One region of the Rhizobium sp. ERR 1071 genome, then DNA from elsewhere that is predicted to be linked to it. Evidence: predicted binding sites of a transcription regulator. Region 1 holds the regulator's gene; the other holds the start of a gene.
What was found. Region 1 encodes LexA, which represses DNA repair genes until DNA is damaged. Its sites were predicted from a motif close to TGTTCNNNNTGTGTTCNG; they were not measured.
Positions count from the first base shown of each region.

Region 1 (4,202 bases):
CTTGGCAAGCACGTTCTTCATGTCCCACGGCGCCAAGAACTGGCCTTTCTTGACGTTGACCACGCGGCCGGTCTTGGCGGCTGCAACCAAAAGATCGGTCTGGCGCGACAGAAAAGCAGGGATCTGCAGGATATCGACCGTCTTGGAAACGATGGCGCACTGCTCTTCCGTATGGATATCGGTCAGAACCGGAAAGCCATATTCCTTCTTCAGGTCTTCAAAGACTTCCAGCGCCTTTTCCAGGCCGATGCCACGCTTGCCTGACAGCGATGTGCGGTTCGCCTTGTCGAAGGAGGACTTGTAGACAAGGCCGATGCCCAGCTTGCCGCAGAGTTCCTTCAGGACGCCGGCAACCATGAACGCATGGTCGCGGCTTTCCATCTGGCAGGGGCCGGCAATCAGCGACAGCTTTGCAGTATTGGAAAAGAGGACCTTGGAGGCACCCTCGCCGACGGTGACTTCCGAATTCGTGCTCATATTATCTCCTCAAAGGCGAACAATGCGCCCTGACCGGGTGCCAACCTCGCCAATAGACGATTGTTCTTACGCGTATAGGTGACGCCGTTAGCAGTGAAATGCGACGATGTCACGGAAAGATCGCGCGTTTTGAAAAGGATTGCACGTGCTCTGAGCCCCGGATCATTCGTGCGAACAGGTAGATCATAGAATGCCTCCATTCCTTCCGGCGTCAAAATCTCCAGATCGGCATTGGCAGCCTTGATCGTCAGGCCAAAGGAATGCTCCATAATGCGCGGGCCACCGACAAGCTCCTCGAAGAAGCCGCGATAGGCCGCCGGCTTCGGCGCGCAAAGCGCTACCCGCGCGATACCAGTCACGCCGTTTTCGTGACGCTCGAGCACACTGCGGTCAGCCGGCAGCGGATTGATGCGCTGACAGCAGAAAGCGAGAAAATCCGGCGCGCGCAGATCGGCGGCGAAGGCAAGACGAAAACCGGCCGTGGTTTCCGTTCCATCCGGCATCTTCATCGGACGGGAGAAATCCAGCATTCGCCCCGCCGAAATCGCAGCCGCTTTGAAACGCTTATCATCCGCCACCGCATCATCCGTACCGAACACCACTGCCGAAAAGCCATTTTCGCCCACCCGGAAGCGATAGGCTTGATCGCGGGCAACAAAAACATTGCCATCCATGATGCTCTTCTCGCACTGCTCCGCAGACGCGACGCCCAGAGGTTCGAGATAGGTTTTATCGGCAAGGAAGACGCAGGCATTCTGCGTGCCAAAGGGATGGCGCGCATCTGGAGCCACTGTAAAACCGAGCTTGCCGAGGCGCTCGCGTGCCAAAGCGATATCGACGGTCGGCAGCACGAGATGATCCAGCGGATGCGGAGACGAAATCATGGCTTCTCCTGTTTGCTTGCCGAAGCAGATTTGCGCCCATCCCCCGCGCAATTCAAGATGGAAGCATGGAACACCCGGAGCACACGACATGGATCGAAGGCAATCTCGCAAACGTGATTGCTGATTCTCTGCCATGGCTGGCTCATGCAGCCGCGCGGCACGTTCATCCAAATGCTCGGCGCACGGGCTGAACGACAAAGTCGCGGAAGCGAGTAGAGCGGCATTTTTCTTATTTTTCCGTAAGTTAACGGAGACATAGCGCGCCGATGTTCCGAGCCGATCCATTCGCAAATGGCAATTATTTAACTGACCTCACAAGGCTTTACCGAAATTTAAGTACTTGCGGAACACATATGGAACATATAGTGTCCGTTCTGGATTTGTTTCGCAGCTTTTCTTGATTCTGGGGTTCCAAGACGATGTTGACGCGCAAGCAGCAGGAACTGCTTCTCTTCATTCACGAACGCATGAAGGAATCCGGTGTTCCACCATCCTTCGACGAGATGAAGGATGCATTGGATCTGGCATCGAAATCCGGTATTCATCGCCTGATCACGGCGCTGGAGGAGCGGGGCTTTATCCGCCGGCTGCCGAACCGGGCCAGAGCGCTCGAAGTCATCAAGCTTCCCGACGCCTATAATCCGAGCCTGCAGCAGCGCCGCGGCTTTTCTCCGAGCGTTATCGAAGGCAGCCTCGGAAAGCCGCAGCCCGTTGCCCCGCCCGCTCCGTCGAAGGTGGCAAATGACGATCACAATGGCTCGGCGTCGGTGCCCGTAATGGGCCGGATCGCTGCCGGTGTTCCGATTTCTGCCATCCAGAACAATACGCACGACATCACTGTTCCCGCCGACATGCTCGGCTCCGGCGAACATTATGCGCTTGAAGTTCGTGGGGATTCGATGATCGATGCCGGCATCTTCGACGGCGATACGGTCATCATCCGCAATTCGACGACGGCCAATCCCGGCGACATCGTCGTGGCGCTGGTCGATGACGAAGAGGCGACACTGAAGCGCTTCCGTCGCAAGGGTGCTTCCATCGCGCTTGAGGCTGCAAACCCGGCATACGAAACCCGCATCTTCGGACCGGATCGCGTGAAGGTCCAAGGCAAGCTCGTTGGCCTTATTCGCCGCTATCACTGACCGGTGAATTGTCGATGGCGGGTGACGTGGGCGCAATTGGCGCGTCGAATTTGCCGGTGCGCCAATCGTAGGTTCGATGCCTGGTCCAGGGACGCTGCGGGTTCTCGAATGCGGTTGAGAGGATGGGCTTGTCTCCGGTAAGCACCATTTCGATGGAGCCGGTTTTGCGCAATGTCGCACCGGTTATGAGCATCGCTCCGGAACGGCAATGGTCGAGCCGTAGCCGGATTGGCGTCACGATAATGTTCCCCGTGTCGCAAGCCGCAGGCAGGTAGGCCGCGTTTTCGATAGTGACCAATATCGCGCCGTTTTCAAGCATGGCCGCGCACCATGCTCCTTTCTGGCAGGCGAAACTGCCTTGCATGGTGCGGTCCAAGGCTTCTTCCATTGCGATACGGACCGCCTTCTGTTCTTCACTGTTCAATCGCTTATAACGATCTGCCTTGCCGATTTGTGGAAGTCGGCTGTCAGCCGGGAGCATGGTCGGAGGCTGATGGTCCGCCGCAACCAGTGCCTTTTGCCATTGTTCGAAAATGAAGGCCTGCGGTCTCTCGCGATTGGTCGCGAGTATATCGTCCTGGCGCAATGCGACCAGGACGCCATCTTCGGAGATCATCAGGTCGGGTTTCGGTACGCCAGATCCGAATGCCGCCAAGCCCATGGACAAGAGCGATAATAGCAGGCCCAGATGGCGAAGCCGGGTCCGCAATATGCTCATGATCAGGAAGCCGATAATGAATGTGGGCATCAGCCAGGCCGGCTGGCGACCGAAGGTAATGTCACCTCCCCAACCAGCTACGGTTCTTGCGATCATGATAACGAGTTCCAGTCCCTCTCCGGTGACTTTCCAGAAAGGCCCGTCGAGACCGAGCGGCATGAGCAGCATCGCCATCATCCCGAACGGCATAACGATGAAAGAAACGACGGGCATTGCCGCAAGGTTGGCGGCGAGCCCATATGTCGCCAACCGGTGAAAATGCTCGATCGAGAAGATAGCGGTCGATGCGCCACCGATGAACGAGGTCGACGTCACGCCTGCGAAGAAACGTGTGACGAACAATAGCGGACTTAGTACACGAAGGCGCGGCAGGATGTTTTCACGATGCCGCCGCCGTTTCCAGAGCGAATAGCCCGACACCAGCGCCAGCGTTGCGGCATAGGACATCTGGAAGCTCGGGCCGAGCACTTGCGACGGCGACAGTACAAGAATGACAATGGCAGAAAGTGCGACGTTGCGCAGACTGATCGATGGCCGATCGAAAAGCACGGCCACGAGCATGATCGCCATCATGATGAAGGCACGCTCGGCGGATACGCCGAAGCCGGAGATGAGATAATAGGCCGTTACAGTGAGAAGCGCGCCGAGGGCTGCGAACTTCTTGGTCGGCCAGGCCTGCGCGACACCGGGAAACAGGCTGAACAAGTAGCGTAGGCCGATGTAGAAAATGCCGGCCGACAACGCCATGTTCAGACCGGAAATTGCAATGATATGGGTCAGACCGGCAATTCTCAGCGCTTCGGTCGTATCCTTGGAGATTGCGCGTCTCTCATCGGTGACAAGCGCTGCGGCAAAGGCGCCGGTATCTCCCGGCAAGGTTTGCCTGATCCTGTCGCCTATGCTGTTGCGCAGGCCAGCGAGCCAGATATCGGCCGCATCCAATAAGGAGCCGGCCGCGTTATCACCGGATGGCGACAGTAA
Region 1 covers NZ_VITM01000001.1:442,242-446,443, forward strand. The annotation lists gene kdsA (3-deoxy-8-phosphooctulonate synthase) at 1-477, opposite strand, end outside; gene FBZ99_RS02225 (VOC family protein) at 474-1,361, opposite strand; gene lexA (transcriptional repressor LexA) at 1,781-2,503, shown strand; gene FBZ99_RS02235 (ComEC/Rec2 family competence protein) at 2,484-4,202, opposite strand, start outside.

Region 2 (4,202 bases), on a different contig from region 1:
AACGGGAAGCTGCCCGCGGCATCGAGAGATATCGTCGGAATCTCCACGAGGGACATGACCGCGTCTACAGAGAAGATGTTGCATATATCAGAAAGCGGTCGGCTGAAATCGCCGCGGGGCTGACGGGCTGAGTGCTTAGATGACCTCTTTGCGCAAGGGGCGAAAGCTCATGCGGTGCAGCGGGCAGGGACCATGCTCCTCGATACCTGCACGATGCTGCGCCGTGCCATAGCCGGCATGGGCCGCGAAACCATAGGCCGGAAAAACGACACCAGCACGCGCCATCATTCTGTCGCGTGTCACCTTGGCCACGATCGAAGCGGCAGCAATGGAGAAGGAGCGCGCATCACCTTTGACCACGGCTTTTCCTGGGCAGGCGAGCCCAACAGGCACGTCGAGCCCATCGGTCAACACATAGCTCGCCGGCACGGCAAGCCCGCAAATGGCACGGCGCATCGCATCGAGGCTTGCCTTGCGAATATCGGTCGTGTCGATACGGCCGGCACTCGACGAGGCGATGGACACGGTTGCCGTCGCCAGGATTTCGACGAACAGTTCCTCACGTCTGGCGGCTGTCAGCTGTTTGGAATCGTTTAGCCCGTTCGGGATACGCTCTGGATCGAGAATGACGGCGGCCGCCACGACCGGTCCGGCAAGTGGGCCTCGGCCTGCCTCATCGGCCCCGGCAACCGGCCAATGGCCGGCACGGCGCGCAATCAGTTCCAGCTCGAAAGTGGGGACGAGCGGAACATCCTCGAACAGCATTGGAGAATCGGGTGGTGCACGGCGTGACATGCGGCGAAGCTCGCACACCACCCGATCTCCTGCAAGCCCCCGGTGGATCATGGCGGCGAAGCCAGGGGCTTTTCCAGCGGGTACAGGGAAAACCCGCAGGGATCGTCAGAGCAGCGACAGCTGCACGCCGCTGCCATCCGGCGGCACGAACAGGTCGTCGCGTAGCGCAATATTGCGGCGTGTGAGCGCGAGCCGGCGGGTCGCCATCTCGAAACGGCGGCTGATCTGCCAGGCATAGGGTCCGGCACCCTTCATGCGCTTGCCGAATTCGGCATCGTAATCCTTGCCACCGCGCATCGAGCGGATCAGCGACATGACGTGACGATAGCGATCCGGATAATGCTGCAGCAGCCAGTCGCGGAAGAGCGGGCTTACTTCCAGCGGCAGCCGCAGGATGACATAGCTTGCCTCCAGCGCACCGGCCGCCTTGCCGGCGTCGAGGATACGCTCGATCTCATGGTCGTTGAGCGCTGGAATGATTGGTGCCACCATGATCGAGGTGCGGATCCCCGCCTCGCTCAAAGCCTGGATCGCCTCCAGCCGCCGCGGCGGCGTCGCGGCTCGCGGCTCCATGGTGCGCGCGAGCTTGCGGTCGAGTGTCGTCACCGACAGGCCTACGCGCACCAGGTTCTTGGCGGCCATCTCTTTCAGAATGTCGATATCGCGCATGATCAGCGCCGACTTGGTGACGATGGCAACCGGATGGTTCGCCCGGTTCAGCACTTCGAGAATCTGGCGCATGATCCGCCATTCCTTCTCGATCGGCTGATAGGGGTCGGTATTGGTGCCGATGGCAATCACCCGCGGCTTGTAGCCGGGCTTTGCCAGCTCACGCTCCAGAAGTTTGGCGGCATCCGGCTTGGCAAAGAGCTTCGATTCGAAATCCAGCCCCGCCGACAGTCCCATATAGGCATGCGTCGGCCGTGCGAAGCAATAGATGCAGCCGTGCTCGCAGCCGCGATAAGGATTGATTGATCGGTCGAAGGGAATATCGGGGGATTCGTTGCGGGTAATGGCCGTGCGCGGCTTCTCCACCTGCACTTCGGTTTTGAATGGCGGCAACTCTTCCCAGCTTTGCCAGCCGTCGTCGAAAGCTTCGCGCTGCTGCGGCTCGAACCGGCCGCTCGGGTTCAATCCGGCGCCGCGCCCACGCCGGCGCTCGACGTCGACCCTGAGACCGGCATCGGCGATCAAAGCATTGGCAACATCTGCCGTGTTGGCAGGCGCGAAAGCGGCCTGCCCTGCAAGGGACTGCTCGTTCATCGGTAGCTCCAGGGCGGCTCATGCCATCGCATGCCGCGTCTAAGATGATTAAATTCCTATCCGACAAATGAGAACATTGCAAGAACAAAAATCCGCGACCGTCATTTTCCATCTCATTCACGGGAGGTATTCGGCGGCGCCGGCCGTGAGAATTTCGGCCGCTTATGATGCTTTTCTTAAACGCTCGAGCCTGAGGGTTAGGTGCTGGCAATAAATTATGCGCCGCTCTATAAATGGGCAATGTTGACGGTCATCATCGAATGCCAGGATCACGAACCCGAGCTGGCGCAGACATTGGCGGCATTGGTGGCAGGAGCGGTCGAAGGGCTGGTCAGCGACGTGGTCGTGCTTGATCACGGTTCCAGGGACGGCACATCGAAGGTGGCCGATGCCGCCGGCTGCCGCTTTTATTCGCAGTGGGATATCAAGGATATATTGCGGTCTGCGAGGGGCGAATGGTTGCTGCTGATCGAGCCGGGCGCACGGCCGCAAGCCGGCTGGATCGATGAGATCGCCGAATATGTCTCGCTGAACAAGGTGCCGGCGCGCTTTACAGCATCGCGCGGCTATCGTCGCCCGTTTCTGAAGCGAATCGGCCGTCGTACGGCGCCGCTGGAACTGGGGTTGCTGCTTTCCAAGCACCAGGCGATCGCCGTCGCCAGGTCGGGCATGGGGCTGGCGGAGTTCGCCAAGGGACAGAAGGGCCGACGGCTTTCAAGCGAGCTCATTCCGTCCTGGGTGGCACGCGCGGCGCGATAGGGCCTAGAGCATTTCCGCATTTCTTCGAATTGCAAAAACGCTCCATCTTTTTGTTTTTACGCAGCTCCGGACGCAAAATCGCTTCGCACTTTTGCTGGAACTGCTCTAGCGTTCCGCAGATTCCATTTGTAAACGCGCGAATAGCTGCGATAATTTGCATGTGGCGGCACCTTATGCGTGTCGCGTCAGGCGGCCGACCATGAAGATGCCGATATCAGGCGGAACTGGTCAGCGGAACTCTCCTTTTCTGCCGGGATTTCGGCGAAAGGAGGTGCGTTATGAAACGCACGATGCTCTACCGCCTCATGACAACGATCTTCGTTGCAAGTGCAACTCTTTTCCCCGGCATTGCCGCCGCTCAGGTGACCTTGGCCTGCGCTCAACGCGTCGATATCGTCGCGTTTCTTGGCGACCATCTTTCGGAAAAGCTTTCGGCCGTCGGCAAGCTCGATCAGAGCACGATTGTTGAGATCTACGCCGCCGAGAGCGGCAACTGGACACTGCTGATGAGCGACGTATCCGGCCGGAGCTGCATCATTCTCACCGGCGATTCTTGGGAATCAATTCCTGTTCTGCCGAAGGCATGATCGACGCGCAATATCGCGTTGAGCAGAAGACCTATCTCGAGCCGGCGCCGCGCTTTAGATGCTCGTCGAGGCGCGGCATGATCTCCACGAAATTGCAGGGCATGTGGCGATAGTCGAGTTGCGCCTTCAAGATGCCGTCCCATGCATCCTTGCAGGCGCCAGGCGAACCCGGCAGTACGAAAATGAAGGTGGCATTGACCACACCGCCGGTGGCCCGTGACTGGATCGTCGCCGTGCCGATCTTGTCGTAGGAAATGCGATGGAAGACCTCGGAAAACCCATCCATCCGCTTCTCGAACAGCGGCTCCAGCGCCTCGGGCGTGACATCGCGGCCGGTAAAGCCAGTCCCGCCGGTGGTAATCACCACATCAATCGCATCGTCCTTCGTCCAGGCTTCCACCTGCGCGCGGATGCGCTCCTTGTCGTCTGGCACGATGGCGCGGGCGGCAAGCCTGTGACCCGCCTCTGCAATGCGGGCAACCAGCGTATCGCCGGATTTATCGTCAGCGAGCGTGCGTGTATCGGAAACGGTCAGCACGGCGATGCCGACGGGAATGAAGGATCTTTCGTTGCCTAACGCTGCCATCATGCCTCTCCCGCGATCGTTTCGGTTACCTGGAAATACCAGTCCGGCCGCTGCCTGTGAAGCGAAGCGGCGGCGGCCGTCGCCTGTTCGATATCGTTGAAAATACCGAAGCACGTCGCACCGGAACCGGACATGCGCGTCATGATCGGCCCCTGGCTTTCGATCAGGCCGGAGAGCGCTGAAATCTCACCGCAGATCGAGCGTGCCGGCGG
Region 2 covers NZ_VITM01000003.1:253,622-257,823, reverse strand. The annotation lists gene FBZ99_RS11375 (phosphotransferase) at 1-131, shown strand, start outside; gene FBZ99_RS11370 (ribonuclease HII) at 136-795, opposite strand; gene FBZ99_RS11365 (PA0069 family radical SAM protein) at 901-2,058, opposite strand; gene FBZ99_RS11360 (glycosyl transferase) at 2,299-2,817, shown strand; gene FBZ99_RS11355 (hypothetical protein) at 3,096-3,404, shown strand; gene moaB (molybdenum cofactor biosynthesis protein B) at 3,436-3,990, opposite strand; gene FBZ99_RS11345 (4-(cytidine 5'-diphospho)-2-C-methyl-D-erythritol kinase) at 3,990-4,202, opposite strand, start outside.
Region 2: the regulator LexA is predicted to act here: its motif matches at 2,128-2,145, upstream of FBZ99_RS11365 (PA0069 family radical SAM protein).